Regions from separate parts of the Luedemannella flava genome, predicted to be linked through region 2. Evidence: predicted binding sites of a transcription regulator. Region 2 holds the regulator's gene; the other holds the start of a gene.
The links. Region 2 encodes HrcA, which represses chaperone genes, less so after heat shock. Its sites were predicted from a motif close to GGTTNGCACNCTCNNNNNGAGNGTGCNAACC; they were not measured.
Positions count from the first base shown of each region.

Region 1: a site for HrcA is predicted at 8,382-8,412, ahead of groL (chaperonin GroEL). Genes of this name have one in related genera too.

Region 1 covers NZ_BAAALT010000046.1:25,897-41,473, forward strand. Annotated here, with positions in the region: gene ABD211_RS09345 (ABC transporter permease) at 1-403, shown strand, start outside; gene ABD211_RS09350 (glucosyl-3-phosphoglycerate synthase) at 742-1,686, opposite strand; gene ABD211_RS09355 (hypothetical protein) at 1,751-2,440, shown strand; SAM riboswitch class I at 2,503-2,633, shown strand; gene thrC (threonine synthase) at 2,644-3,903, shown strand; gene ABD211_RS09365 (hypothetical protein) at 4,264-4,734, opposite strand; gene paaN (phenylacetic acid degradation protein PaaN) at 4,796-6,490, shown strand; gene ABD211_RS09375 (cold-shock protein) at 6,674-6,874, shown strand; gene ABD211_RS09380 (hypothetical protein) at 7,131-8,255, shown strand; gene groL (chaperonin GroEL) at 8,669-10,288, shown strand; gene ABD211_RS09390 (class I SAM-dependent methyltransferase) at 10,393-11,019, shown strand; gene ABD211_RS09395 (hypothetical protein) at 11,016-13,313, opposite strand; gene ABD211_RS09400 (class II fumarate hydratase) at 13,383-14,765, opposite strand; gene ABD211_RS09405 (Fic family protein) at 14,883-15,577, shown strand, end outside.
Region 2 covers NZ_BAAALT010000041.1:21,425-37,001, forward strand. Annotated here, with positions in the region: gene ybeY (rRNA maturation RNase YbeY) at 1-323, opposite strand, end outside; gene ABD211_RS08820 (PhoH family protein) at 348-1,400, opposite strand; gene ABD211_RS08825 (ATP-binding protein) at 1,664-3,682, shown strand; gene ABD211_RS08830 (HIT domain-containing protein) at 3,663-4,007, opposite strand; gene ABD211_RS08835 (TM2 domain-containing protein) at 4,104-4,394, shown strand; gene ABD211_RS08840 (16S rRNA (uracil(1498)-N(3))-methyltransferase) at 4,425-5,153, opposite strand; gene dnaJ (molecular chaperone DnaJ) at 5,187-6,317, opposite strand; gene hrcA (heat-inducible transcriptional repressor HrcA) at 6,356-7,378, opposite strand; gene ABD211_RS08855 (DUF4870 domain-containing protein) at 7,568-7,981, shown strand; gene hemW (radical SAM family heme chaperone HemW) at 8,018-9,229, opposite strand; gene ABD211_RS08865 (enoyl-CoA hydratase-related protein) at 9,258-10,052, shown strand; gene ABD211_RS08870 (Ig-like domain-containing protein) at 10,111-11,499, shown strand; gene ABD211_RS08875 (hypothetical protein) at 11,555-12,418, shown strand; gene ABD211_RS08880 (phytanoyl-CoA dioxygenase family protein) at 12,595-13,506, shown strand; gene ABD211_RS08885 (GlsB/YeaQ/YmgE family stress response membrane protein) at 13,737-14,012, opposite strand; gene ABD211_RS08890 (NUDIX domain-containing protein) at 14,063-14,593, opposite strand; gene lepA (translation elongation factor 4) at 14,590-15,577, opposite strand, start outside.

The DNA of each region.
Region 1 (15,577 bases), on a different contig from region 2:
GTTGCGCTACGGCTGGCACCCGCTGCGCTCCACGATCGCCGACGAACTGTCCCCGGGCGCGGGCCTGCTGCGCCTGATCGGCGCCGTCGGCTACATCTCGATCATGCTGCTGATCGTCGCGTCCCTGGCGTTCCTGCTGTCCGTGTTGACGGACGCGCCGCTCGGCGCCGTCGGCGGTGCGGTCCTCCTGCAGATCCTCTCCAGCATCCTCGACCAGATCACCGCCCTCGGCGCGCTGCGCAACCTCCTCCCGACCCACTACGCGAACGCCTGGCTCGGCTTCCTGGGCACCCCCGTCCAGACGGACGAACTGGTCCGCGGCACGATCACGTCCCTCCTGATGGCCACGACCCTGTTCGCCGTTGCCTTCTTCCGCTTCACCCGCAAGGACGTCACCAGCTGACCCGGACCAACGTTTGGCCACTTACGCGCATAACTCCCACCCCCGATGCCGCCCGTAACTGTCCATACCTCGGGGTCGGCACGGCCTGCTGCGTCCTGCCCGGCGTGTACGCCGCGCTCGCCAACTGCGCACATGTGGTGGATCGCGGATACACACGACCGCACATATCCACATCTGGCGGCCGCATGCGGCGAGTCGTGGGCGCGGCTTGCGCGGATGCCCCCGGCGTCGGCGTGCCGGCGCCAGCGGGCCTGATGCGGATCGCCCGCATGCCGTGCGCGTAGATCTTGGGACGAAACGGCCGCCAGGGCAGCCATTTCGTCCCAAGATCGGGTCGGTCAGGCGTGGGTGGGGCGGGTGGCGGCGTAGGCGGGGATCGTCAGCATCGGCGGGCGGTCGGGAAGGTCTACGTCGGTCGAGACTGGGACGACCTCGCCGGCCACGCGGGTGAACTGCGTCAGAGTCGACCATGGGCGCCGGTCGGGGGCGACGCGGCGGGCGACCGTGTGGAGGATCGTGGCCGCCATCCGGCCCAGGGCGGCCGTGTCCTGGTGGCCGTGGGTGCGCTGACCCAGGTCGACCTGGGCGACCGTGTCCAGGCCGAAGCGCTCCACCGCGTCGATGAGCAGGCCCGTCTCCACGCCGTACCCGGCCGCGAAGGGGAGTCGTTCCAGCAGGGTGCGCCGCGCCGCGTACTCCCCGGCAAGGGGTTGGACGACGCCGGCCAGCGACGGCAGGAACGCGTTGAGCAACGGCCGCGCCAGCAGCTCGGTGACCCGGCCGCCCCCGGCGGCCGACACGTCGAGCAGCGGCCGGTCGTAGAACGCCTTCACCATGCCCACCGTGTGGTCCGTGAGCAGCGGCCCGAGCAGCCCTGTGACGTAGTGCGCCCCGAAGTCGGTGAGATCGGCGTCGACGTAGACGAGGATGTCGCCGGTCGTGACGGCGAGCGCCTTCCACAGCACCTCGCCCTTGCCCGCGAACGAGCCGCACTCGGGCAGGACGTCGTCGCGGTGGTGGACGGTGGCGCCCGCCGCGGCGGCCACCTCGGCGGTACGGTCGGCGGAGCCGGAATCGATCACGATGATCTCATCGACGAGGCCGGTGGCCTCGGCCAGCTCGCGGACGCCGGCGACGATCACGCCCACGGTGGGCTCCTCGTCCAGCGCCGGCAGGACCACGCTCACGGTGGTGTCGCCCTTCGCCGCGACGAGCCGGTCGACCGGCCAGTCCGCCGCCGACGACGTCCTGGCACGGAACCAGAGCGCCGCGGCCTCGTGCACACACCCACGCTATCCGGTGGGGCGGACTGGCCAACGGAGGGCGCGGGGTCTAGCGTGCCAACTCGTGGACGCCTGGGCACCGGAAGAGAACCTCAACATCGGCAAGCGCCGTGCGCAGCGCATGAAGCGACGCATGGAGGAGAAGCGACCCGTGGCGTGGACGCTGCGGATCCTCGTGGTGCTCGTCGTGCTGGCGCTGGCCGGCGGCGCGGTGTGGTGGTTCACCCGGCCGAGCGGCCTGGCCACGCTGCCGCCCCAGGCGCTGGACACGCCCGGCGGCTTCCGGTCGGACATCGGCGAGGACAACACGGTCACCGTGGGCGTCACCATCACGAACACGGCCACCAAGCCCGTCACGGTGGGCAGGGCCCGCATCGTCGCCCCGCCCGGCGTGAAGTCCCTCTCGGTGGGCCTCGTCGCGGCCGGCGACGGGAACGCCGGCTTCGAGCTGAACGGGGACGTCCCGAAGGGTGGCGAGCTGACGCTCACGCCCGGGCAGGCCGCGATCATCGTCGGCCGGTTCACGGTGACGTGCGGCACAGTCATCGCCTCGGCGGAGCCCACCGACGAGCAGATCTTCGCGACCGTGCAGGTGGACGGCGAGTCGCGCGAGGAGGAGCTGGACGTCCCCGTCGTGGGCGATATGCCCTGGTTGACCGCGACCGCCCAGCGCTCCTGCCTCGACCCCGTCCCCACCGGGGACCCGGGCGGGCCGCTCAAGCCGCTGCCGAAGGCGACGGAAGGCACGTCGTAAATACGGGCAGCACCCCGTAGAATCGGCGTGACGCGCGTCCATCGAGGCGCGGACAACTGAATAACTCATCCAGAGGGGCAGAGGGAACGGCCCGATGAAGCCCCGGCAACCACCCGCGAAGCGCGCGACGAAGCGTGCCCGGGCAGGTGCCAAATCCGGCCCACGATGACGCAAGGCGTGGGAAAGATGAGAAGGAGACCTTCATCGTGACCACATCCTCAGCCGCCCGCTGTCTGGTCTGTCGCAACTGCGGCACCGAGACGCCGCTGCGTCCCCAGCACGCCTGCTACGAGTGCTTCGGCCCGCTCGAGGTCGCCTACGACAACGACGCGCTGGGCAGGGTCACCCGCACGGACATCGAGGCCGGCCCGAACAACATGTGGCGCTACGCGCCGCTGCTGCCCGTCGGCCAGGAGGCCGCGGCGCGCGTCACCCTCGACCCGGGTCTGACCCCGTTGGTACGTGCGGACGCGCTCGCCGACGAGCTCGGCATGACCGGCACGGTGTGGGTCAAGGACGACTCGGCCAACCCGAGCCACTCCTTCAAGGACCGCGTGGTGTCGGTGGCCCTCACAGCCGCCAAGGGTTTCGGCTTCACCCGCTTCGCCTGCGCCTCGACCGGCAACCTGGCCAACTCCGTGGCGGCGCACGCGGCCCGCGCGGGCGTCCCGTCGATGGTCTTCATCCCGTCCGACCTTGAGTCGGGCAAGGTGCTCACCACCGCTGTCTACGGCGGCGACGTGGTCGCCATCGAGGGCTCGTACGACGACGTGAACCGGCTGTGCTCCGAGCTCACCGAGACCGACGAGTTCGAGAAGACCGCGTTCGTCAACGTGAACCTCCGCCCGTTCTACGCGGAGGGCTCCAAGACGCTCGGTTACGAGGTGGCCGAGCAGCTCGGCTGGCGCATCCCGGCGCAGGTCGTGATCCCGATGGCGTCGGGCGAGCTGCTGACCAAGGTCGACAAGGCGTTCGCCGAGCTGGTCGAGATCGGCCTGGCCACGGCGCCCGAGGGCGGCTGGCGCGTGTTCGGCGCCCAGTCCTCCGGCTGCAACCCGATCGCGGTCGCCCTGCACAACGGCGCCACGGACATCATCCCGGTGAAGCCGACCGGCATCGCCAAGTCGCTCAACATCGGCGACCCCGCCGCCGGCCTGTACGCACTGGAGTCGGTCCGCCGCACGAACGGCTGGATGGAGTACGTCGACGACGACGAGATCCGGGAGGGCATCCGCCAGCTCGCCCGCACGACCGGCATCTTCGCCGAGACGGCCGGCGGCGTGACCACGGCGGTGCTCGGCAAGCTGGTCAAGAGCGGCAAGCTCGACCCGACTCTCGAGACGGTCGTCTTCAACACGGGCGAGGGTCTCAAGACGCTGGACGCGATCGAGGGACGCGTAGGGCCGACGTACCAGATCCGGCCATCCCTCAAAGCGGCTCGCGAGGCTCAACTGATCGGGTGATTTTTTAGCCGCCGCACACGATGAGTAGTGTTCACGTCCACGCGGGGTGCTTGCAAAATGCAAAACACAACCGCCAGACCGTAACTCTCGGTAACTAAATCGGAATGCAGCGGTTAAGCAACACGCTGGAAACCCTTGACGGTACTGGTGGATGAGCGCAGGATGCTTTCCGCGGGAGGTTCACCGCCGCGCAACCGACACTCCGGTTTGGAGCTGACCGGCGGCGTGTAGTTCCGGTGCGTAGGCCTCGGCGCGTGCGATCCTCCCGACCAACTTCCGGTGAAGGCCCCGATCCCTGATCGGGGCCTTCACCGTTCTCCCCCACCCGCCCCATGCCGGGGGCAACAGTCGACTTCCGCACTATGGAGCGCGGGCCGGCGGCTGGCGGCGGAGGCGGGTGGTCAGGGTGTGGATGCGGCCGAGGGTGGGGAGGTCGCGGTAGCCGCCCGAGGCCAGGCCGGCGTGGCGTTCGAAGGGGTTGCGGGCGCCGTACTCGCCGGTGCGCCACCAGGACCAGCCGCACGACAGCCAGTACGCGGGGAAGAACAGCGGGCCGAGCACCGCGTACTGCGTGACGTGGCGCGTCTCGTGGGCCAGCAGGTCCCGTCGTTCGGGGTCGACGAGAAATCCCTCCGGCCGCCGCGTGAAGATGACCGAACCGACCGTGAAGCACGACTGCGCCGGGACGGGCAGCCGGTACCCGCTGGCGATCAGCACGCCGTCCGGACCCCGACGCGGCCGGACACGCGCCACGAGGCAGATGCCGAGCGCGACCAGGCTCGTCCCGTTGACCCACGTGAGGGCGGCGCGCGCCGCGTGGCGGGGAGCCATGCGCCAAGGGTGCCACGGTGGCCGGCACGCCACGAGTCGCGCGGAGGTGCATGATGTGGGGATGACGCAGGCAACGGCGCCCGCCATCAACGACCTGACCGCCCGCCACCGCGAACGGCTCGACGGGGCCCTGACCGCCCTCGCGACCCGCGACTACTGGTCGGCGTTCCCCGAGTCGCCCAGCCCCCGCGTGTACGGCGAGACGGCCGCCGCCGACGGCGACAAAGCCTTCCGGGCCCACCTGGACGCGGACTTCCCGCTCGACCAGCCGGGCACGAACGGTCGGGTCGCCCCCGAACGCAGCCCCTACGGCGTCGAGCTGAACATCCGCTACCCGCACGCCGACCCGCAGGCCCTGTTGCGGGCGGCCCTGGACGCACTGCCGGCCTGGCGGGACGCGGGCCCCGACGAGCGCGTCGGCGTCTGCCTGGAGATCCTCGACCGGCTGCACCAGCGGGTCTTCGAGCTGGCGTACGCGGTGCAGTTCACCACCGGCCAGGCCTTCGTCATGGCGTTCCAGGCGGGCGGCGCGCACGCCCTGGACCGGGCGCTGGAGGCGATCGCGGCCGCCTACAGAGCGATGACCGACGTGCCGCGGAACGCGCACTGGACAAAGCCCGCCGGCAAGGGCGACCCGCTGCGGATGACCAAGACGTTCCAGGTGGTGCCGCGCGGGGTGGCGCTGGTCGTCGGCTGCAACACGTTCCCGACGTGGAACTCGTGGCCCGGTCTGTTCGCGTCGCTGGCCACCGGCAACCCGGTGATCGTCAAGCCGCACCCGGGCGCCGTGCTGCCGCTGGCGATCACCGTCGCCGTGGCCCGGGAGGTGCTCGCCGAGGCGGGTCACAGCCCCGACCTGGTCGCGCTGACGGCCGAGGACCGGGGCGAGGGCCTCGCGTCGGTCCTGGCCACAGACCCCCGGGTACGCCTCGTCGACTACACCGGTTCGACGGAGTACGGCGACTGGCTGGAGGCCCACGCCCGGCAGGCGACCGTGTTCACCGAGAAGGCCGGCGTCAACACGGTGCTGGTCGACTCGACCGACGACTTCGCGGGGATGTGCCGCAACCTGGCGTTCTCGCTGACCCTCTACAGCGGACAGATGTGCACCACGCCGCAGACGATCCTCGTCCCGGCCGGGGGCATTGCCACGGACGCGGGCCACAAGACGTTCGAAGAGGTGTCCCGGGGTGTGGCCGACGCAGTGGCGGCATTGACCGCCGACGACGCGCGGGCGGTGGAGTTGACGGGCGCCATCGTCAACGACGCCGTCCTCGAACGGGTGAACAGTGCCCGGTCACTGGGCACGGTGCTGCTCGACTCGCGCGTACTACATCATCCGAACTTCGCGGACGCCGTCGCGCGTACGCCATTGGTGGTATTGCTCGACGCGGACGCGGAAGCCGCCTATGGCGCGGAATGGTTCGGACCGATCGCGTTCATTGTGCCGACGGTCGACACCGCGCGGAGCATCGCCATTCTGCGCGACATCACTAGTGCCAAGGGCGCGTTGACATCATTGGTGTACAGCACAGATAACAAGGTGATCGACGAGGTCACGCGTGCCGCGCTGGATGTCGGAGTGCACCTGTCCATCAACCTCACGGGCGGCGTCTTCGTCAACCAGTCGGCCGCATTCTCGGACTTCCACGCAACGGGCGCCAACCCCGCGGCCAATGCCAGCCTGACCGACGGAGCCTTTGTTACCAACCGCTTCCGCATTGTGCAATCACGAAGCCACAGCACAACGCCTTAGGTCTGTCATAAAACTGAGACCGGGCAACGCGTACTGTCCGGTTTGCGGCGCTGCGCGTCGCGCGCTGCTCGTGTAGCGTGCGAGTTCGGTTGACACCTTGCGTTCCCCTCAGGGCCCGCTGAGGTTTCGACCGCCGGCGATTCGACCGCTTCGCCGGGGTACGTTGAAGTGAGGAAGTGCACCGTGGCACAGGGCACCGTCAAGTGGTTCAACAGCGAGAAGGGCTACGGCTTCATCGCGGTTGACGGTGGGCAGGACGTTTTCGTCCACTTCACCGCTATCGAGATGGACGGCTACAAGACGCTGGACGACGGCGCGCGCGTCGAGTTCGAGATCGCCCAGGGGCAGAAGGGCCCGCAGGCAGAGAAGGTTCGCCTCATCTGACGTCGAACGGTGATGCTCGATCGGGGCACCGCGCTCACCCCAAGCGTCGGTGCCCCTCGTCTTTGCCGGGCGTCCCATTCGGACAGACGGTCCTGTTCATCGCGCACGTGACGCTGGCCGTCGCGGTGCCCGGGACGCGGTGCGCTTTTCGGGCCGGGCATTGCACGGTGTTGCCATGGGCCGCCACACTCACGGGCGTTGACAATCTTGTCGGCGGCGTGGGACGCCGGCGACCCCGACGGAGGCACACACCCCCATGACGTACCCACCCCCCGGGCAGGCCGACGACCCGTACGAGCCGCCTACCAACATCACGCCGGCCGCCCCGGATCCGGGCTCGTACCCGCCGCCACCCCAACCCGGGTATCCGGCGCCGCCCCCGGGGTACGCGCCGCAGCCCCCCGGCTACGCGGCCCCGCCGCCACCCCAGCCCGGCTACGCGGCGCCGCCGCCTCCGCCCGGCTACACGGCCCCGCCGTCCGGCTACACCACCCCGCCCGCGGGGTCGTACGCGGTCCCGGCGGGATACCAGAACGCGGGCGACCCGCTCGTGCCCGGCGGCCCGGACTTCAGCTCCTGGTTCGCCAAGGTGCAGGAGGTCGCCAAGCGCAGCTGGAAGTCCGCCCTCATCATCACCGGGCTGGGCATCTCGGTGCCGATGGCGGTTGTCGCCGTCATCCAGCAGTTCGCGATCGGCGCGTGGACCTTCTCGGTGCTGGACTTCGACTCGACGGCCACCGCCGTCGGCAGCCTGCTGGGCGGCTTCCTCGTGCTGCTGCTGCTGTACGTCGGCGTGGCGTTCATCGCGTCGGCGGCCTGGGCGGCCGGCACGTGGGCCATCGTCCAGGAGGCCGGCACCGGGCAGAGCGCGAACGTCGGCGACGCGTTCCGCTACGGCATGTCGCGCGCCATGCGGCTGTTCCCCTGGACGATCCTGTTCGGCCTCGCGGTCGGCGTCGGCACGGCCTGCTGCGTCCTGCCCGGCGTGTACGCCGCGTTCGCGTTCAGCATGTACGGCTTCGTCGGGGTGTTCCAGCGGGGTGAGAACCCGGTCGGCGGGTCGTTCCAGCTGGCCCACTCCGACTTCGGCCCGAACCTGGGCAAGATCCTGATCGCGTTCGTGCCGTACGTGATCTTCGGGTACGTCGTTCCGTTGATCTTCGGCATCATCGGGGTCGCGGCGGCCGGCGCCGTGGGCAGCTCGATCGACCCCGGATTCGGGTACAACGCCACCCTGGGCATCATCGACGGCATCGGCACCCTGATCGGGGCGGTGGGCTACGCGGGCATGCTGCTCGCGCTCCTGCCGACATACGCCCAGCTGCGGGCCAGGCAGGCCCCCACGTCGACGGCCAGCCTGGGGCACGAGCTCAACTCCTGAGCGCGCGCCGGTAAAGAACAATTGAATAATCCGATTTTGGCGGTCATGGCCCTGTCCATGACCGCCAAAATCGCTTCATGGGTACGCCGCGGCGCAGCCGTGATCACGGCTACGCTCCCGGCGGGCCGCTTGCACTCGGGTAGGCAGAGTGCTAAACAAGTCATTGGCACTCGCCTAGGCTGAGTGCCAGGACCCCACGGCCCGTGCCGAGGGGTCTCTGGTCGGGGCGGTGGGGCGCCGAGGGCCAGACCGGACGCCGGGGACGGCGGTCGGGCTGGCGCGAGGAGCCGGTCGTCGCGGGCTTATCCGGCCCGACCTACGCAAGTGACCGGCACAACCGGTCGCTTTCGAAGGTGCGTAAAGGTCAGGCGGCTACGGCCGTCGCGACAGACTGTCCAGGAGGACAACGCCGAATGGCCAAGATTATCGCGTTCGACGAGGAGGCCCGCCGCGGTCTTGAGCGGGGCATGAACATCCTCGCCGACGCCGTCAAGGTGACCCTCGGCCCGAAGGGCCGCAACGTCGTGCTCGAGAAGAAGTGGGGAGCCCCCACCATCACCAACGATGGTGTGAGCATCGCCAAGGAGATCGAGCTCGACGACCCGTACGAGAAGATCGGCGCTGAGCTGGTCAAGGAGGTCGCCAAGAAGACCGACGACGTGGCCGGCGACGGCACGACGACGGCGACCGTCCTGGCCCAGGCGCTGGTCCGTGAGGGCCTGCGCAACGTCGCGGCCGGTGCGAACCCGATGGGCCTCAAGCGGGGCATCGAGGCCGCCGTCGCCGCCGTGGCGGAGGAGCTCGCCAAGCTCGCCAAGGATGTCGAGACCAAGGAGCAGATCGCCTCCACGGCTTCCATCTCGGCCGGCGACACCACCGTCGGCGAGATCATCGCCGAGGCGATGGACAAGGTCGGCAAGGAAGGCGTCATCACCGTCGAGGAGAGCAACACCTTCGGCCTCGAGCTCGAGCTCACCGAGGGCATGCGCTTCGACAAGGGCTACATCTCGGCCTACTTCGTCACCGACGCCGAGCGCATGGAGGCGGTCCTGGAGGACCCCTACATCCTCATCGTCAACAGCAAGGTCGGCTCCGTGAAGGACCTGCTGCCGATCCTGGAGAAGGTCATGCAGTCGGGCAAGCCGCTGCTGATCATCGCCGAGGACGTCGAGGGCGAGGCCCTGTCGACCCTCGTCGTCAACAAGATCCGCGGCACCTTCAAGTCGGTCGCCGTCAAGGCGCCCGGCTTCGGCGACCGCCGCAAGGCCATGCTGCAGGACATCGCGATCCTGACCGGTGGCCAGGTCGTGTCCGAGGAGGTCGGCCTCAAGCTCGACGGCGTCGGGCTCGACCTGCTGGGCCGCGCCCGCAAGGTGGTCATCACCAAGGACGAGACGACGATCGTCGACGGTGCCGGCGACGCCGACCAGATCCAGGGTCGCGTCAACCAGATCCGTGCCGAGATCGAGAAGTCGGACTCGGACTACGACCGCGAGAAGCTGCAGGAGCGCCTGGCGAAGCTCGCCGGCGGTGTCGCGGTCATCAAGGTCGGCGCGGCCACCGAGGTCGAGCTCAAGGAGCGCAAGCACCGCATCGAGGACGCCGTTCGCAACGCGAAGGCGGCCGTCGAGGAGGGCATCGTCCCCGGCGGTGGCGTGGCGCTCGTGCAGGCCGGCAAGACCGCGTTCGACAAGATCGACCTGGTGGGCGACGAGGCCACCGGTGTGCAGATCGTCAAGGTCGCGCTCGACGCCCCGCTGCGTCAGATCGCCGTCAACGCCGGCCTCGAGGGTGGCGTCGTCGTCGACAAGGTGCGCAACCTGGAGGCCGGTCACGGCCTCGACGCCGCCTCGGGTGAGTACGTCGACCTGCTCAAGGCCGGCATCATCGACCCGGCCAAGGTGACCCGCTCGGCGCTGCAGAACGCCGCGTCGATCGCCGCCCTGTTCCTCACCACGGAGGCCGTGGTGGCGGACAAGCCGGAGAAGGCCGCCGCGCCGGCCGCCCCCGGCGGCGGCGAGATGGACTTCTAGGTCCTTCGCACTAAAACGCCTCAGAAAGGGCGGGCCGTTATACGGCCCGCCCTTTCGCATCTCGACGAAACATCGACGGTCGCTCAGAGGTGTTAGAGTGCCCCGTGCTTTCACACGTGAAGAGCCTGCTCAGCAGTGTTCCCATGTATGTCGGCCTGCAGAAGGCCGTGGGTGCCCACCGGGTCCGCTACCTCGCCCTTGAGCGGCTGAACCTCCAGGACGGCGACGTCATCCTCGACGTCGGCTGCGGCCCGGCCTACTACTTCGACCGGCTGCCCAACGTGAAGTACTACGGCTTCGACACCTCGGAGCGCTACATCGAGCACGCCCGGAAGAACTTCGGCGACCGCGGCTCCTTCCGGTGCGAGATCTTCACCGAGGAGCACCTGCCCGAGCTGCCGCCGGTCGACAAGGTCATCCTCATGGGCCTGCTGCACCACCTCACCGACGACCAGTGCCGGCACCTGCTGGACCTGTCGGCCCGGGTGCTCGCCCCGACCGGCGAGGTGTGCTCGATCGACCCGACGTTCGAGCCGAACCAGAACCCGATCGCCAAGTGGATGTCGTCCAACGACCGGGGCGAGCACGTGCGTCAGCCGGAGGGCTTCGTCGCGCTGGCCAAGGAGTCGTTCGGCGACATCGAGGGCGAGATCGTCAACGACGTCACCCGCGTCCCCACCACGACGTGGCTGATGCGCATGCGCAAGCCCCTGGTCGCGGCCGAGAGCTAGGGCAGTTCGTAGATGGTGACGGTGTCGTCGGTGTAGCGGACGGTCGCGACCGTCGCGAGAGCCGGCGACACCGGCGCGGCCCGCGTGTCGGCGAACAGCCACCGCACGCCGTAGCGCTGTCGCAGCTCCGCGACGTCCGTCGCCGTGCCGGTGGCGAAGACCCGCTCGTTGAGGGCGTACCGTTCCGGGTCCGGGGCGGGCTGGCGGCTGTACTGATACCCGTCGACGCCGTGGGCCGCCACAGCCCGCGTCGTGTACGCCCAGCTCTCCACGACCGCGCGCCGGCCGCCCAGCCCGGTCACCCAGAAGCCCGACGCCTCGCAGTGCTCGACGGTCGGCACCGGTCGGCAGTGCACGTTCGTGGCGATGACGTCGTCGCGGCCGGCGTGCGCGTCCAGCCACGCGGCGGCGCGCACCTCGGCGGCCGTCAGCCAGTTATCCGGGATCCTCCCCGTCCGGATGACGCTCGCCTGGGTGGGCTGCGTCAGCTGCGGCTGCACGGTGATCCCGAGCGATGCCACGCCCGCTCCCAGCGCCACGGCGAACGCCACCGCGGCCCCCCGCCCTGCCCACCGGAAGCCGAGCCGCCACACGATCATCCCGACCACGGCCAGCGCCAGGACCACCGCCCACGGCAGGCCGAGCACCAGCGCCCACCGCTGGTAGGGATGCTCCCCGCCGCCGTTCAGCCCGTCGAACCCCCACCGTATGAGCCCGGTGACCGCCCCGCCGACCGCGAGCGCGGCGCCCATCCATCGGATGGTGGACCGCGCCGGCACCCGGACCGCGCCGCGCTCCACGTGATCCGCGACCAGCGCCACGCCCAGCGCCGCCCCGAAGGGAAGCGCGCCGATCCAGAAGTACCCCTGGCTCGCGGACGGGTTCCACAGCATCCAGGCGGCCCCCGCACCGCTGAGCGCCACCCCCCAGAGCACCCACGCGCCGGGATCGCGCCGCACGGGTGAGTTCCGCGCGAAGGGCAGCCACACCACCCCGAACAACCGCAGGCCCTGCTCCAGCAGCCACCAGCCGCACAGCGCGAGGACGAACAGCCACCCCGTCACGCCGGCCTCCGCCAGGCCCGGTGGGAGCAGCCCGCCGACCACCCGGTTCTCGCCCCGCCCCACCGTGTCGCGGTAGGCGGACATCCAGCGCACCACGCTGAACGCCTCGGGGCTCAGCGCGCCGGCCCCGCCGCCCGTGAAGATCCACGCCCCGACGGCTACGACGACGCCCAGCAGCACGACCAGCGTCACGCCCCGCCACGGGATCCGCCGCCCCACGACCCCCAGCGCCACGGCGCCGAAGACCGCCCCGACCAGCACCGTCGGCAGCGCCGACGCCTTCGACCCCGTGCACGCGAACGCGAACGCCGCCGTGAGCACCCAGGCGCCGGCCGGGCGGGCGTCCCCGCGCAGCAGCCCGACGACGAGCGAGACCAGCGCCGCCATCAGCGGCAGCACGTACGTCATCGACGGGCTCAGGAACGTCAGCGGGGAGACCGCGAGGAGCCCGGAGCCGCCGATCGCGAACGCCGCGGTGACCAGGCCGGCGGCGGCGGTCGCGGCCCCCGCCCACCACGAACCGCGGGTCAGCTGCCGGCCCAGCGCCGCGAACAGGAGCACGGTCACCAGCAGGACCGGCCCGATCCACAGGCGCAGCAGCACGTCGGCGGCCGGGACGCCGGCCGCGGTCCCGGACGCGGCCATGTGCGCGTCGGACAGGTAGTGGTAGTGCAGGGCGTCGCCCGCGTGCTGCGGCACCTGGAAGGGCAGCGGGCGGGCCAGCTCCCGGACGAGACCCAGGTGGTAGAGGAGATCCTGGTAGTACAGGCCAGGGCCGCCGGGCAGCGGGGTGCTGCGCCACTGGGCGTACGCCCAGCCGAGGGCCACCAGCATCACCCCGGCGAGGGCCCACGCCGGGCCGGTCGGCACGGGCGTCAGGCCCCGCACCCGGACGTGCCGGCGCAGCGACGGCACCGCCGCGAACGCCGCGACGGTCAGTGCCGGCACGACCCACAGCACCGGCCGCCAGCCCGTGGCCGCGGCGACCAGCCAGGCCGCGAGCTGCAGCAGCAGGCCGGTCGCCGCGCCGTACCCCAGATCCTCGGGCAGATTGCCCCGGGGGCCGCACAGGGCCCGGAAGAGCAGCGTCCCCGGCAGCGCGATGCCGACCACCCAGACGGCGGCGTACCGCGCGATGGACCACCCCGACGTCCCGGTGAGGAGCAGCGCGGCCACGAGCGCGACGAGGACCACGAGAGCCGGGACGAAGCGGAGCGGAGTACGGGTCACGGGGCGTGACCATGGTGGTCCCATGTGGCCGGTCGATGAACCGGCGGCGGCCGCACGGCGAAAAGTCCCCTACGGCCGGGTCATCCGCAGCACGTCGAGCGCCTCGTCGAGCTGTGCCAGGGTGATCCGTCCGCTGTCCACGTGGCCGCGCTCCAGGACGACGGCGCGGATCGTCTTGTTCTCCGCGAGCGCCTGCTTGGCGATGGCGACCGCCTCGTCGTAGCCGAGGCGCCGGTTGAGCGGGGTGACGATCGACGGCGAACTCTCGGCGTACTCCCGGAGAATCTCGGTGTTGGGTTGCAGGCCGGCGACGCAGCGGTCGGCGAGCAGGCGCGCGGCCGCCGCCAGCAGGCGCACCGATTCGAGCAGGTTGCGGGCCATCACCGGAAGCATCACGTTGAGCTCGAAGTCGCCCTGCGAGCCGGCGAAGGCGACGGCCGCGTCGTTGCCGATGACCTGCGCGCACACCTGCCGCACCGACTCGCACACCACCGGGTTCACCTTGCCCGGCATGATGCTGGACCCGGGTTGCAGGTCGGGCAGGTTCAGCTCGCGCAGGCCGGTGCGGGGCCCCGACCCCAGCCAGCGGATGTCATTAGCGATCTTGTAAAGGCCCACCGCGATGGTACGCAGCTGGCCGCTGCACTCCACGAGGGAGTCGCGGGCGCCCTGCGCCTCGAAGTGGTTGCGCGCCTCGGACAGCGGCAGCCCGGTGCGGCCGGCCAGCTTGTCGATCACTTTCGCGGCGAACCCGGGCGGCGTGTTGATGCCGGTGCCGACGGCCGTGCCGCCCAGCGGCAGCTCGCCCAGGCGCGGCAGCACGCCGTAGAGCCGCTCGACGCCGTAGGAGACCTGCGCGGCGTAGCCGGAGAACTCCTGACCGAGGGTGACCGGCGTGGCGTCCATGAGGTGCGTGCGGCCGGCCTTGACCACCTCGCGCCACTCCTCCGCCCGCATCGACAGCACGCCGGCGAGGTGCGCGAGCGCCGGGGCGAGGTCGTTGCCCACCGCGTCCGTGGCGGCCAGGTGGATCGAGGAGGGGAACACGTCGTTGGACGACTGCGAGGCGTTGACGTGGTCGTTGGGATGGATCTTCGTATTTGCCAGCCGCTCCGCAAGGGTGGCGATCACCTCGTTGGCGTTCATGTTCGACGAGGTGCCCGAGCCGGTCTGGAACGTGTCGACGGGGAACTGGTCGTCGTGCTCCCCGCGCGCCACCGCGTCGGCTGCCTCGACGATGGCCTCGCCGATTGCGGCGTCGAGCACGCCCAGCTCCACGTTGACGGCGGCGGCCGCCGACTTGATCAGCGCGAGGGCGTGGATGTGGGCGGGCTCCAGCCCGCGCCCGGAGACCGGGAAGTTCTCCACCGCCCGCTGCGTCTGCGCCCGCCACAGCGCGTCCGCCGGCACCCGGACCTCACCCATCGTGTCCCGCTCGATGCGTACGTCCACGCCTGAATCCTGCCACGCCGGACCGTATTCGACGTCAAGGTGCGGGTCCGGGGCCGATCGCCCACTGACACCGGCGCTTAGTATCACTTAATGAGTTTCTGAAACTAGAATAACCCCATGTCCTCAGACTGGCCAAGCCTGTCCTGGGAGGAGTACCCGTGGGTGCCGAAGATCCCTCCCGAGTTCGTCTCTACCCGCGTGCGCCAGCGCCACGCCGGCCCCTACCGTGCCGCGGTCGTGCCGACCATCGCGGACAGGACGATTGCTCTGCCGGCCAACATCACCGCACTCGCTGAGGACGCATCCGCAGAGATCGCCCGGTTCGACGCTGAACTCGGCACCGAGGTCGCGCCGTTCGCGTCAGTCCTGCTCAGGTCCGAGTCAGCGTCCTCGTCCCGGATAGAAAACCTCACCTCCGGAGCGAAGGCGATCGCCCTGGCCGAGCTCGGCAGCAGAGACAAGCGCAACGCTACCGAGATCGTTGGCAATGTCGATGCCATGCGGGCCGCGCTTGCACTTGCGGACAACCTCGACGACGAAGCAATCCTCGCCATGCACGCGGCGCTCGTCGCCCGGCACGAACCGACCATCGCCGGTCGGTGGCGCCAGGAACAGGTCTGGGTCGGCGGGAGCGACTTCGGTCCACATGAGGCGGCCTTCGTAGCGCCACACCACACCCGCGTCCCAGCACTCATCGATGACCTCGTGCGTTTTGGCCGACGTACCGACCTTCCCCTGATGAGCCAGGTCGCGGTTGCGCACGCACAGTTCGAGACCATCCACCCGTTTCCCGACGGCAACGGCCGCACCGG
Region 2 (15,577 bases):
GCCGTGTGGCCCGCGGTGGCGGCCTGCTTGGCCGCCACCTCCGGGCACAGCACGATGTCGCCGAGCAGGGCCGGCTCGGCGCCGGTCTCGGCCGGGCCGTGGTCGATCGTGCCCTCGTCCATCGGGAAGGCGAGCACGTCGGTGGGGCCGTCACCGCCCATCCACCGGTGGTTCAGCTCGGCCATGTAGCCGATGTCGACGAGCAGGATGCTCAGTTCGGCGAGCGGGTTGACGCCCATCTCGTCGAGGGCGTACCGGGCCACCGCGAGGATGGCGTCGGTCTCGACGACGGCCCCGGACTCGTTGGCGATCTCTATGGACACGATGCGAGTTTCCTCTGGTTCACCTCAACGCCTGCGGGCGGCCCGCCCATTGTGACCGCCGCGGCTCTGCACGGCGTGCACGACAGGCGCTTCCTGCTCGGCGTCCCACCGGGCGTACGCGTCAACGATCTCACCGACCAGGCGGTGACGGACAACGTCCGCGCTGGAGAGCTGCGCGAAGTGGACGTCCTCGACCTCGCTGAGGATGTCCCGCACGACGCGCAGGCCGCTCTTCGTGCCGCCCGGCAGGTCGACCTGGGTGATATCGCCCGTCACCACGATCTTGGAGCCGAACCCGAGCCGGGTCAGGAACATCTTCATCTGCTCGGGCGTGGTGTTCTGCGCCTCGTCCAGGATGATGAACGCGTCGTTGAGCGTGCGGCCGCGCATGTAGGCCAGCGGGGCGACCTCGATGGTGCCGTTGGCCATGAGCCGCGGGATCGACTCGGGGTCGAGCATGTCGTGCAGCGCGTCGTACAGCGGACGCAGGTACGGGTCGATCTTCTCGTTGAGCGTGCCGGGCAGGAAGCCCAGCCGCTCGCCGGCCTCGACGGCGGGCCGGGTGAGGATGATCCGGTTGACCTGCTTGGCCTGCAGCGCCTGGACGGCCTTGGCCATGGCCAGGTAGGTCTTGCCGGTGCCGGCGGGGCCGATGCCGAAGACGATCGTGTGCTCGTCGATCGAGTCCACGTACTTCTTCTGGCCCAGCGTCTTGGGTCGGATGGTGCGCCCGCGACGGGAGAGGATATTGAGGGTCAGCACCTCGGCGGGCCGCTCGGTGGTGCCCTCTTCGAGCATGCCCACCGTGCGGCGGACGGCGTCAGCGGTCAGCGTCTCGCCTTTCTCGATGAGTTCCAGTAGTTCGGCGAAGATGCGCTCGGCCAGAGCGTTGTCGGCCGGCGCGCCGGAGATGGTGATCTCGTTGCCGCGCACGTGCACGTCGCTGGCGACCGTGCGCTCGATCAGACGGAGAATCTCGTCGTTCGAGCCGAGCAGGCTCACCATCTGCTGCGGGTTGTCGACCGTGATCTTGGTCTGCACGCGCGGCTGTGCCGCTGGGGGTGGACTGGCGGTCATATCTCGGCCCGGCGGGCCTAAGCCACCTGCTCTCCGCAACTCGACGGCACTGGACCCCTCCTATGATATCGGGCCGACCCCCGCAAACGTCTAACGGATAAGTCGGACCATTCGCGCCGGCTCCCGGTTCCCGGACGTCCTACCCATCGACCGCCACCGACACACACGCCGTCGGCCCCGTGGATATCCCCAATCGCGCGCCCACTACCACCGGCAGGTGACAAAGTCGGACATGACGCACATCCACGTCCGAGGACACCACCATGACGCGGTTCCGACCCCGGCACCGGGAGGGTCGCATCACCGTCGCGAGCCTGCTGCGTCGGTCGTTCGCGGCGCTGGTCGTCCTGACCCTGCTCGGCGGCGCCGGAGCGATCTTCGTGGCACTCCCCCTGTACCTCACGGCGCGGGAGCGGATGGCCACCGTCATGCAGGCCCGCTCCGCGAACGCCGACATGAAGCGGGCGATCACGAGCGGCCAGCTGGCGCTGGACGGATACCTGCTCACGTCGGACCTGAAATACCGGCAGGTGTACTGGGAGGCCCAGCGCGCGTACCCCCAGCAAGTCGCGGAGCTGCGCAGCCTGACGGGCGGGGCGGAAGCCGCGGCCATCGCCGAGGTGGCGTACCAGACGGAGGTGTGGTGGTCGCTCGCCGACCGGTGCATCATCCAGGACCCGGCCGTCATCTCCGACAAGGAGATCAAGGAGGTCCTGGAGCGGTTCGACTACGTGGCGATCGCGACCGCCAACCTGGACAGTCGACTGACGACAACGGCGACGAACACGCTTGCCGATCTCGACGCGCTGGCCCGCGCCACGCTGATCGGGCTGGCCGTACTGACCGCCATCGCCGTGGCCATCGTCGCGTTGATCGGCTGGCGGGCGACCCGGCGCATCACCACCCCGCTCGGCCAGGTGGTCAACGCCATCGACGAACTCGCCCGGGAGAACGTCGACGTGCACGTGGACGCCGAGGAGGCGCCCGCGGAGATCGCCGCGGTCGCGGAGGCCGTGAACGAGGCCGCCGACCGGTCGGCGATGGAACGCCGGCTGCTGGCCGAGACCCGCAACGTGTCCGTCGCGGTGCGCGGGCACCTCTCCGGCGCGGAGGCGACCAGCGCCGCGACCCGCGGCCTGGGCCACCTGCTGAACGTCGACCACGTGCTGATCCGACCGTCCGCGACCGCGGAGGTCATCGCGACGTCCGCGACGTGGAGCGCGCCCGACGCGGTGGGCGACCCGACCACGCTGGTTCACGCGACCAAAGAGTGGCCGATCAACGAAGACCCGCTCTACGTCGTGGACGCGTCGGCGGAGCCCGACAGCTCGCTCACCGGGCAGGAACGGGACAGCCTGCGGGCTGCCGGCGCCGGACCGGCGGTCACCGCCGCCATCGGCGAGGGCGACGAGCGGATCGGGCACCTCATGGCCATCAAGCGGCTCGGTCATGGCACCTGGACGCCACTCGAGATCCAGGTGGTCCGCATGATCGCCGCCGACCTCGGCCGGGCGTTGACCCACGCACGGCTGTACGCCCACGAACAGGAACTGGTCCAGCGCCTCCAGGACCTGGACGCGGCCAAGACGGAGTTCCTGTCCAACATCTCCCACGACCTGCGCACCCCGCTGACCAGCGTGGCGGGCTACCTCGAGGTGCTGCTGGAGGAGGACACCGGACCGCTGAACCCGACCCAGACGAGGATGCTCACCGTCGTCGACCGCAACGTCGAGCGCCTGCGCATGCTCATCGAGGACCTTCTCGTGATGTCGCGGATCGAGTCGGCCACGATGACCATGACACTCGAGCCGATCGATGTCGGCGCCGTCCTGGAGGGCGCCTGCCAGACGCTGGCACCGAACGCGCGCATGGCCAGCGTCGCGATGACCTATGAGGTCGCCGGCCCGCTGCCGCTGCTCGGCGACCGGTACTACCTCGACCGCATGTTCATGAACGTGCTGTCGAACGCCGTCAAGTTCACCCCTCCCGGAGGGACGGTCACGGTCACCGGGCGGGCCGAGGGGTCAACCGTGGTGATGGTCGTGCGCGACTCCGGCATCGGCATCCCGCGCGACGAACTCGACAACCTGTTCACCCGGTTCTTCCGGGCCAGCAACACGGCCCGGCACGCGATCTCCGGGACCGGCCTGGGCCTGACGATCGTGCGGACCGTCGCCGAGCGCCACGGCGGCACCGTCACGATCGACTCCGAGGAGAACGTGGGCACCACGGTGACCATCCGGCTGCCGCTGTCCGACGATGTCAGCCCGGCGGCCACGTGAGGTCACGGCCCGACAGCACATGTGCGTGCACGTGGTGGACCGTCTGCCCGGCGGACGGGCCGGTGTTGAACACAACGCGGTAGCCGTCCGTCGCGCCCTCCGCGGCCGCCACGGCGGCGGCCGCGGCCAGCACCTCCGAGGCGAGGCCCGGATCGGCGGCGACGAGCTCGCCGACGTTCGCGTGGTGCGCGCGCGGGATCACCACCACATGGCTGGGCGCCTGGGGGTTGATGTCGCGGAACGCCAGCGTCGTCGGCGTCGAGTGGACCTCGGTCGCGGGGATCTCGCCGGCCACGATGCGACAGAACAGACAGTCGTTGCTCACACGGCGCATCCTAGGCGGTCCCGGTAGGCAGGCCCGGCAGCGACCAATCCGCCTGTTCGCGCAACCGTGGGCGGAACGGGCTCATACGCTGGCGGTATGGCCTATCCACCAATGCCGGGCGTGCCCGACCCGATGGCGCCCTACGGCGTCGATCCGGTCACCGGGCAGCCGCTGTCCGATAAGACCAAGCTCGTCGCCGGCCTGCTGCAGATCTTCCTGGGCGGCTTCGGCGTCGGCCGGTTCTATACGGGCCACACCAAGATCGCCGTACTCCAGATCGTGGTCACGATCTGCACGTTGGGCTTCGGCGCGCTCTGGGGTTTCATCGACGGCATCATCATCATCGCCAACGGCGGCACGGACGCCGAGGGCCGCGTCCTGCGCTGAACCTACCAGCGCCCCAAGCGGGCGCTGAATCTACCAACGCCCCAAGCGGGCGCTGAGCACCGACAGGGCGGCCACGCCGGCCGTCGAGGTGCGCAGCACCTCCGGGCCCAGCCGGACCGCTACCGCGCCGGCCGCGTCGAAGGCGGCCAGCTCCTCGTCGGCAATGCCACCCTCGGGGCCCACGACCAGCACGATCTCACCGGACGCCGGCAGGTCCACGGCCGTCAGCGGGGTGGTCGCCGACTCGTGCAGCACCAGCCCCAACGCGGCGTCGCGCAAGCGGCCGGCGAGCGCCGCCGTGCCCGCCGCGCCCGCGACGGTCGGCAGCCACGGGCGGCGGGCCTGCTTGGCGGCCTCCCGGGCGGTGTCCACCCAGCGCTGGCGGGACTTCTCCCCGCGCTCGTCCTTCCACCGGACCACCGACCGGGCGGCCGCCCACGGGACGACCTCGTCCACGCCGACCTCGGTCATGGCCTGTACGGCCAGCTCGCCCCGGTCGCCCTTGGCGATGCCCTGCGCGACGACGAGGGCGACCGCGTGCGGTGGGACGTACCCCCGGGTGGTGATCGACAGGTTGAGGGTGCCGCGCCCGACGGCGGTGACCACCGCGGACGCCGTGCCGCCCCGGCCGTCGGCGAGGATCAGCTGCTCGCCCGCCCGCAGGCGCTGCACCGTGGACGCGTGATGCCCCTCCGGCCCATCCAATGTGAAGAGATCACCGGAAGGAAGTTGCGCCACCAGAAAGAGCGGCAGACTCACTGGGCTGTCCGGTTCACTCGCCCCGCTCGCTCACTAGGCGTGCCCGTTGAACGCGTCGCGGATGGAGCTGAACAGGCCGCCCTTCTGACGGGAGACCTCGGCGATCTCCTCGCCGCGCAGCGCGGCCAGCTCGCGCAGGAGGCGCTCCTGCTCCGGGTCGAGCTTCGTGGGGGTGCGCACATCGAGGTGGACGTGCAGGTCGCCCCGACCGGTGCCGCGCAGGTGGGGCACGCCCCGGGCGCGCAGGCGCAGTGACGCGCCGTGCTGGGTGCCGGCCTTGACGTCGACCGTCTCCTCGCCGTCGAGGGTCTTGATCGTCAGGCGGGTGCCGAGCGCGGCGGCGGTCATCGGGAGGGTGACGCGGCAGTGCAGGTCGTCGCCCTTGCGGGAGAAGACGTCGTGCGGCCGCTCGTGGATCTCGACGTAGAGGTCGCCGGCGGGGCCGCCGCCGGGGCCGACCTCGCCCTGGTTGGCCAGGCGGATGCGCATGCCGTCCTCGACCCCGGCCGGGATCTTGACGGTGAGCGACCGGCGGCTGCGGACCCGACCGTCCCCCGCGCACTGCTGGCACGGGTGCGGGATGGTCGTGCCGTAGCCCTGGCAGGTCGGGCACGGGCGCGCCGAGACGACCTGGCCGAGGAACGTCTTCTGCACCGACTGGATCTCGCCCCGGCCCGCGCACGTCTCGCAGGTCTGCGGGTGCGTGCCGGCGGCCGTGCCCGCGCCGCTGCAGGTGGTGCAGAGCACCGCCGTGTCCACGGTGATCGGGGCGTCCACGCCGAAGGCGGTCTCGTGCAGGTCGAGGTCGAGGCGCAGGATCGCGTCGGCGCCGGCGCGCGTGCGGGGGCGCGGGCCGCGCGAGCCGCCGCCGCCGAAGAACGCGTCCATGATGTCCTGGAACCCGACGAACGGGCCCGCGCCGCCGGGGCCGGGGCCGCCGCCCTGCGGGGCGAGCGGGTCGCCGCCCAGGTCGACGATCTCACGCTTGCGCGGGTCGGAGAGGACCTCGTAGGCGGCGTTGATCTCCTTGAACTTCTCGTGCGCCGCCGGGTCCGGGTTCACATCGGGGTGGAACTCCCGCGCGAGCTTGCGGTAGGCGCGCTTGAGCTCGTCCGGCGACGCGCCCCGCTGCACCCCGAGGATGCCGTAGTAATCCTTGGCCACGTGAGTCCCAAGTCCTCAATCGTCTCGTACGTCGGTCGTCAGCTGCCCTCGAGCACGTCACCCAGGTAACGGGCGACGGCCCGCACCGTGGCGATCGTGCCCGGGTAGTCCATCCGGGTGGGCCCCAGCACACCCAGCCCGCCCACCATGGTGTCGCGCGGACCGTAGCCCGTGGCGACGACCGAGGTGGTGCGCAGGTCCTCGAATTCGTTCTCGTCGCCGATGCGCACGTGCGCGCTGGTCTGCCGGACCTGGCCGAAGAGCTTGAGGATGATGACCTCCTCCTCCAGCGCCTCCAGCACGGGCCGCAACGAGCCGGCGAAGTCGAGCATGTTGGCCCGGGCCAGGTTGGCGGTGCCGGCGATGGTCACCCGCTCCTCGCCGCGCTCGACGAGCGTCTCCAGCAGCACCGTCGACAGCGACGCCATGGCGCCGCTCAACTCGGGGCGGACCTGGTCGTGCAGGCCCGGCACGACGGTGGGTGTGTCGGTGAGCCAGCGGCCCACGAGCGCCTCGTTCATGGCGGCGCGCAGCTCGACGACGTCGTCGGCGCCGAGCGGGGCGGGCACGTCGACCAGGCGCTGCTCGACCCGGCCGGTGTCGGTGATCATGACGACCATCAGCCGGGTCGTGGAGATCGAGATCAGCTCCAGGTGCCGGACCTTGCTGCGCGACAGGCTCGGGTACTGCACGATGGCGACCTGTCGGGTCAACTGGGCGAGCAGGCGCACGGTGCGGTGCACCACGTCATCGAGGTCGACGGCACCGACCAGGAAGCGCTCGATGGCCCGGCGCTCGGCCGGGGTGAGCGGCTTGATCCGGGAGAGCTTGTCGACGAAGAGGCGGTAGCCCTTGTCGGTGGGGACCCGGCCGGCGCTGGTGTGCGGCTGGCGCAGGTAGCCCTCCTCCTCCAGCACGGCCATGTCGTTGCGCACCGTGGCCGGGGAGACGCGCAGGTTGTGCCGCTCGACGAGCGCGCGGCTGCCGACCGGCTCCTGGGTGGAGACGTAGTCCTCGACGATGGCGCGGAGCACTTCGAGCTTCCGGTCGTCCAGGGACATTCCGTCATCCTCCCCTCACTGTGCGCGCGCTGGCACTCCGAAACGGTGAGTGCCAGTCTACGTCGCCCTGGCCACGGACCGCGACGCGCGCAGCGTGGCGTGACACGCACTCACGGTGTCGCCCAATGGTCCCTCCCGAAGGGCCGTGCACACTAGCGCAGCGATCGTGATAGCCCTACGGTGACCCCCATGACTGAGCCTCCCCTCACACCCCCGCCCCCGCCGCCGCCCGCGGCCGGGCCGCCGCCCATCGGCTACTCCAGCAACGATGAGAAGACGTGGGTCCTCGTGTCCCACTTCGGTGGCGCCGCCGGCGCCCTCATCGGCACCGGCGGTGGCGGCTGGATCGCGCCGCTCATCGCGCTGCTGGCGAAGGGCAACGAGTCGCCGACCGTGCGCGCGCACGCGGTGGCCGCCCTCAACTTCCAGGTCCCGCTCGCCATCGCGGCCGTGATCGGCTGGATCACCGTCTGCATCGGCATCGGTTTCATCATCTGGATCGCCGCGATGATCGTGGGGATCATCTTCGGCGTCCTGGCCGGCCTCAAGGCCAACGAGGGCCAGTTCTACAAATACCCGTTCTCGCTTCCGCTGGTGAAGTAGGCCACATACGTGACCGGGGCGCCGACGGCGTCCCGGTCACGGCAGCAGGTCGCGGACCACGGCGTCGGCGAGCAGCCGTCCGCGCAGCGTGAGCACGGCCCGGTCCCGCTGGAGCTCCAGCAGGCCATCGGCGACGGCCCGCTCGGCCGAGGCCAGCCCCGCCGGCGTCAGCCGGTCCAGCGGCAGCCCTTCAGCCAACCGCAGGCGGAGCATGACGTCCTCCAGGTGCCGCTCGTCCGCGGTCAGCGTCTCCCGGCCCGCCGCCGGGGAGACCCCGTCGGCCAGCGCCGCCGCGTAGCGCGTCGGGTGGCGCACGTTCCACCAGCGCACCCCGCCGACGTGGCTGTGCGCGCCCGGCCCGAACCCCCACCAGTCCCCGCCGCGCCAGTAGATCAGGTTGTGCCGGCAGCGGGCCGCCTCGTCGCGCGCCCAGTTTGACACCTCGTACCAGCTCAGGCCGGCGCCGCCGAGCGCGGCGTCCGCGGCCAGGTAGCGGTCCGCGGCCACATCATCGCTGGGCGCGGGGAGCTCGCCCCGGCGCACGCGCGCCGCGAGCCGCGTGCCGTCCTCCACAATCAGGGAGTACGCCGAGACGTGGTCGACCCCGGCGGCGACGGCGCTGTCGAGGGAGGCGGCGAAGTCCTCCGCCCGCTCCCCCGGCGTCCCGTAGATCAGGTCGAGGTTGACGTGCTCGAAGCCGGCGTCGCGCGCCTCGTGCGCGGCCCGCGCGGCCCGGCCGGGCGTGTGCCTACGGTCCAGGACCGCCAGGACGTGCGCGGCGGCGGACTGCATGCCGAGCGAGATCCGGGTGAAGCCGGCGCTTCTGAGCGCCCGCAGCGACGCCGGGTCGACCGACTCGGGGTTCGCCTCCGTGGTGATCTCCGCGTCGGCGGCCAGGCCGAACGTCTTGTCGATGGTCTCCACGATCCGGGCGAGGTCGGCGGGCGGGAGCAGGGTGGGCGTGCCGCCGCCCACGAAGATCGTCCGGGCGGGCGGGGCCGCGCCGGCGAGGACCCGGCCCGCGAGCTCGATCTCCCGGACCAGCGTGTCCACGTACTCCGCCTGGCTGGCGCCGCCGCCCAGCTCGGCGGCCGTGTACGTGTTGAAGTCGCAGTAGCCGCACCGGGACGCGCAGAACGGCACGTGCACGTAGATCCCGAACCCGTCGGCCCCGACGTCTGTCAGGGCGGGCGCGGGCAGCGCCCCGTCGGGCGGAGCGGGGTCGCCGTCGGGCAGCGTGCTGGGCATGGTTCCCAGTGTGCCGTAGCGTCGCGGCATGACCTTGGTTGATGTCGTCGTGGACCGGGGTGTGGCCACCCTCACCCTGAACAGCACGGCCAACCGGAACGCGCTGTCGTTCCGGTTGATGGACGAGCTGTCGGCCGCGCTCACGGCGGCGGTCGGGGACCCGGCGGTGCGGGTCATCCTGCTCTCGCACGCCGGCCCGGTCTTCTGCGCCGGCGCGGACCTGCGCGAGACGACGGCGGCGGTGTCGGCCGGCACGACGCTGCCCGTGGTGCGCCTCGCCCAACTGCTGGCCGACCTGTGGGAGTGCCCGAAACCGCTGGTCGCCCGCGTCGCCGGGCCGGCCCGGGCGGGCGGGCTGGGCCTGCTCGCGACCGCCGACCTCGTGTTCGCGGCGGCGTCGGCGACGTTCGCCTTCACCGAGGTCCGCCTGGGCGTGGTGCCCGCCGCGATCTCGCCCGTGGTGCAGCCCCGGCTGACCGCGCGCGGCCTCGCCGAGCTGTACCTGACGGCCGAGCCGGTGCCCGCCGCCCGCGCGGCAGCGGCGGGCCTGGTCACCGCCGTGGTGCCGGACGACGGGTTGGACGAGGCGGTGGCGGCCGCGGGCGCGGCCGTGGTGCGCGGCGCGCCCGGCGCCCTGGCCGAGACCAAGCGGATCTGCCGGGACGGGCCGGGGGTCGTGCTCGGGGAGGGGCCGTCGGCGACGGCGATGCGCGCCCGGCTGGCCGCCGCCGCCGAGCTGTCGGCGCGTACGTTCGCCGGGCCGGAGGGACGCGAGGGATTGGCTGCCTTCGCCGAGAAACGCCAGCCGTACTGGGAGGCGTAGCCCGTACGGCCGACGCGCCGATGTGATCACCGCCGAACGTGACGGTCGTTAGGCGAATGTGAGCAACTTGACACACCGGGCCAGAAGACGCGCGGCCGCCGTGGCGCTGGCGACCGTCGCGGGGGCAACTGGATGCCTCATCGGGGCTGCGCCCGCGGCGGCCGGCACTGCCGTCGTGTACTCCGACTTCGAGGACGGCACGCACCAGAGCTGGGCCCCGATGGCGAGCCCGACGACCATCACCAATACCTCGGCGGTGGCCCACACCGGCAGCCGGAGCCTGCTGGCGTCCAGCCGGTCCGCCGGTGCCCAGGGTCCGGCGCTCAACATCACCAACAGCATGCGGATCGGCATGCGGTACCAGTTCTCCGTCTGGGTACGGACGGTGAGCGTGCCGGCCAACGTCAACATCACCGTCCGGCAGATGTCCGGCACCGCCCAGGAAGCGGGCGTCCAGGTCGCCAGCAACGTGGCCGTCGGGCCGACCAGGTGGACCCACCTACGTGGCACGTACACGCCGCCGTACGGCTACGACCGGTTCCAGGTGCGGGTGGAGACGGGCAACGGGCCGGAGCCGTTCTACATCGACGACTTCACGCTGACGGTCCTGGAGACGACGCAGCCGCCGGTCATCACGAACCCGGCCAGCGGCTCGGTCGTCGCCTCCCGACAGCCGACGATCATCGGCGTCGGTCCGCCGTTCACGACGGTGACCGTCACCGACGGCCCGACGGTGGTGTGCCGGGCCCGGGTCGACAAGGCCGGCGACTGGCGGTGCGAGGCGCAGGCCGCCCTGGCGGGCGGCGGTCACACCGTCACACCGACCGTCCACGACGCGGCGGGCAACGCGACGGCGGGCACCCCGGTGACGTTCACGGTGAGCGCGGCGGCCACCCCCGCGCCCCCTGTGATCCTCCTGCCCCGGCCGGACACGACGCTCGCGAACGCCACCGTGACCGTGTCCGGCACCGGGCCCCCGTCCGGCGAGGTGCTCGTGTCGGAGGACGGCCGCGTGCTGTGCGGCGCCACGGTCCTCGCGGACGGCACGTGGCGGTGCACGCCGGGCACGCCGTTCAGCGGCGGCCGGCACACCATCTACGCGGCGGTGCGCAACGGCACCGGCCCGGTCAGCTCCGCCCGGTCGGTCACGTTCGGCGTCGACACCTCGATCCCCTGGCCGCCCACCGTCCGCGATCCCGCCCCCGGGGCCACCGCCAACATCCGCCAGCCCGTCATCTCCGGTACGGGCGAGCCGGGCGTGACCGTGCGGGTCACCATCGACCGGGTGCTCGCGTGCGTGGTCACGGTCGGCTTCGACCAGTCGTGGCGCTGCGTCCCGGACGCGCCCGTACCGGACGGGCAGCACCTGCTCGTCGCGACCGCGGTCGACGCGGCCGGCAACTGGGCGAACGCGCGGGCGGTCTCGTTCTTCGTGCGCGCGTCCTGATCGACCTTGGGTCCGGTGGCGTCGTCCGGCTAGGGTGGCGACCGGAGGGTCAGGCATGCGACTGCGGTCGGTGGTGGGGGTGCTGGTCGTCCTCGCCGTCATCGCGGGCGTGGGCGCGTTCGTCGTGCTGCGCCGGGTCAGCCCGGACCTGCCCGGGATCCTGCTCGGCAGGCCCTGCACGGTGGGCTCCGGCGACGGGTCGGTCTCGCTGGACACGGCGCAGATGGCCAACGCCGCCACCATCGCCGCCGTCGGCCTGCGTCGGGGCGTCCCGGACCGGGCCGTCGTCATCGCGCTGGCGACCGCGTTCCAGGAGTCGGAGCTGCGCAACCTCGCGCACGGCGACCGCGACTCGCTCGGCCTGTTCCAGCAGCGCACCAGCCAGGGCTGGGGCACCGAGAAGCAGATCCAGGATCCGCGGTACGCGGCCGGCAAGTTCTACTCCGCGCTGCTGAAGGTCAAGGGCTGGCAGCAGATGCGGGTCACCGAGGCGGCCCAGAAGGTGCAGCGCAGCGCCTACCCCGAGGCGTACCAGAAGTGGGCCGACGAGGCGGAGGTGCTCACCGCCGCGCTCGCCGGCCACGCGGAGGGGGCCGTGACGTGCCGCGTCACCGGCCAGCCCGGCAGCCGCGGCCCGGCCGCCGCCGAGCAGCTCGGTGCGGCCATGCGCAAGGACTGGGGCAAGCTGCTCACGGTCGCCGGCGGCGCCGACACGGGGATCGAACTCGCGGCCACCTCGGACAGGTCCGGCTGGCAGCTCGCCCACTGGCTGGTGGCCCACGCCGCCGACCGGGGCGTCAGTGTCGTGCGCTTCGGCACCCGCGAGTGGCGCGCGGACAGCGGCGGCTGGAAGCGCGTGGACGCGTCGGGCGGCGGCGCGGGCGAGCGCGTGGTCGCCGAGGTCTTCGCGCCGGCGTAGCCGGCGCCTGCCGGTTTCGCTGCAGCGTAGTCGGGGTCTCACCAGGCGTGACGCGCGTCATAGCGGTCGCCGGACCCCTCAGCGTTCCTTGAGTTGCACGGGTGACCGCCGAAAGATGAGCGCGGCTACTATCGGCCGGTCACCCCGTTCCGCCCTACCCACTCAAAGGGGAGGAAATGACCGCTTCATTCGATTATGGCGGCCGCACCGGCTACGAGCCGATCAGCGAAGTCGACCGCAAGGAGTTCCACGAGCAGGGTTTCCTGCTGCTCCGGAACGTCCTCACCGAGGACCACCGTGCGGCCCTCGAAGCGGCGGTCGACCGCGTCTACGCGGAGGAGAAGGCGGCCGGCAACACCAAGCCCGACGGCACCCTGCACCTGCTCGGCTTCCTCGAGCGCGACGAGCTGTTCGGTGAGCTGCTGACCCACCCGATCGCGTTCCCGTACATGTGGGGCCTGGCCGGCTGGAACATCTACAGCCACCACAACCACCTCGACGTCACTCCCCCCGCCGCCGAGCCCGAGAAGCCGTACTGGGGCTGGCACCAGGACGGTTACCGGCAGAACTCCGACCCCGAGACGATGGACCCCAACGTCCCGCGGCCGATGTTCTCGCTCAAGGTCGCCTACGTGCTCTCCGACCTGTCGGAGACCGGCCGTGGCGCCACAAAGGTCATCCCGGGCAGCCACCTGTGGAACTCGCTCGACCGCCCCGCGGACCTGTCCGTGCACAACCCGGACCCCGAGGGCACCGTCGAGATCACCGCGAACCCCGGCGACGCGTTCATCTTCGACCGCCGCCAGTGGCACTCGCGCTCGACGAACCTGTCGACGATCACCCGCAAGATGCTCTTCGTCGGCTACACCTACCGGTGGATCCGCCCGCTGGACGAGCTGCACCCCGACATCAACGGCGAGTGGTACAAGAACCGCACGCCGGTGCAGCGCCAGCTGATCGGCGAGGGTGGCCACACGGCCAACTTCTGGGGCATCAACTGGGACGGCTACATCGACGAGGAGATCCCCCTGCGCAAGGAGCTCAAGACCAGAGGGCTCCTCGACAGGAACATCCCCTGGCTCCGCTAGGCAGTTCAGACGAAAGGGGTACCTCATGGGTACCCCTTTCGTCGTTCTACGAGGCCGCGTCCGCGGCGGCCGACGCGCGGGCGCGGGCCATGTACCGCTCGAAGATGGCGTTCTCGCTCGGCGCGTCCAGCGACAGCTGGTTTCGAAACGAGGTTCGACAAGCCCTTTTTCAACGCGGAGTGAGGGGCACCCGGCCCACCATCCGGGTGCCCCTCGGGCTCTGGTGCTGCTTAGTAGGTGCTGCGGCGCCCACCGGCCAGGGACACGGTGAGCATGACGCCCACGGCCGCGAGGCCGATCTGGATCAGCAGCTCGACCCAGTCCACGCCGTTCGTGGTGGCCACGCCGAGCGACCGGGCGATCGCGGTGCCCAGCAGGGCGGCGCCGACACCGATCAGCATCGTCAGCCACAGCGGGATGTCCTGCCGGCCCGGGACCACGAGGCGCCCGAGGGCACCGACGATGAGGCCGACGATGATGGCCGTGATAATTCCAGTGACAGTCATGACGCCTCCAATTCCGGGGCTCTTTCAAGCCTTCGTTATCGCTCGGCCTGTTACTGCCCGAGCGTGGAGAGCGTCAAACGCGCGGCTGCGTCGACAAGTGCGCGGTCCATCGTGGAGAACGCCATCGGCGGCGCGTTGACCAGGGAAAACCAGGAATATTCAAGGGACTCGGCCGGATCGATCTCGATGCGGTCCGCGGGCAGCCAGGCCAGATAAAAGCAGTCGAGTACGGGCAGCACCTCGCCCTGGAAGTCGTACTCCCCTATGTACATACCGACGAAGTCGCCGAGTTCGACATCGACGCCGAGTTCCTCGCGGCCCTCCCGCAGGGCCGCGTCGCGCGGGTGCTCCCAGCCGTCGCAGAACCCGCCCGGCGTCTCCCACAGCCCGGCCTTCGGCTCCATCGCCCGCCGCAGCGCGAGAAACCTCACCTCCGGCGCCAGCGGGCCGTCGAGCACGAGCAGGCTCGCCGTCGGCCGGGCGTTGACGAACAGGGCGTACCCACAGGATGTGCACGTGGTCGGAGGGTGGGTGGCCAGCGGCGCGCCGCAGCGCGGGCAGTGTGCCGACTTCGTCGTCACTTCTTGGCGGTGCCCTTGCCGTCGGTCCCCTCGTTGGTGGACAGCGCGGCGATGAAGGCCTCCTGCGGCACCTCGACGCGGCCGACCATCTTCATCCGCTTCTTGCCCTCTTTCTGCTTCTCCAGCAGCTTGCGCTTACGGGTGATGTCACCGCCGTAGCACTTGGCGAGCACGTCCTTGCGGATGGCGCGGATGGTCTCGCGGGCGATGACCCGCGACCCGATGGCCGCCTGGATCGGCACCTCGAACTGCTGGCGCGGGATCAGCTTCTGCAGCTTGGACGCCATCGTCGTGCCGTACGTGTAGGCCTTGTCCTTGTGGACGATCGCGGAGAACGCGTCCACCGGCTCGCCCTGCAGCAGGATGTCCACCTTGACCAGGTCGGCGGCCAGCTCGCCCTGCGGCTCGTAGTCCAGGCTGGCGTAGCCCTTGGTGCGGGACTTGAGCTGGTCGAAGAAGTCGAAGATGATCTCGCCGAGAGGCAGCGTGTAGCGCAGCTCGACGCGGTCCGAGGACAGGTAGTCCATGCCCTGCAGCACGCCGCGCCGGCCCTGGCACAGCTCCATGACCGCGCCGACGAAGTCGTTCGGGGTCAGCACGGTCGCGCGCGCCACCGGCTCGTACACCTCGGCGATCTTGCCCGTCGGGTACTCACTCGGGTTGGTCACGATGACCTCGGTGCGGTCGTCGGTGACCACCCGGTAGACCACGTTGGGGGCCGTCGCGATGAGGTCGAGGCCGAACTCGCGCTCCAGCCGCTCCTGGATGATCTCCAGGTGGAGCAGGCCGAGGAAGCCGCAACGGAACCCGAAGCCCAGCGCCGCGCTCGACTCCGGCTCGTAGACCAGGGCGGCGTCGTTCAGCTTGAGCTTGTCCAGCGCGTCGCGCAGCTCGGGATAGTCGGAGCCGTCCAGCGGGTAGAGGCCCGAGTAGACCATCGGCTTCGGGTCCTTGTACCCGCCGAGGGCGTCCTTGGCCGGCCTC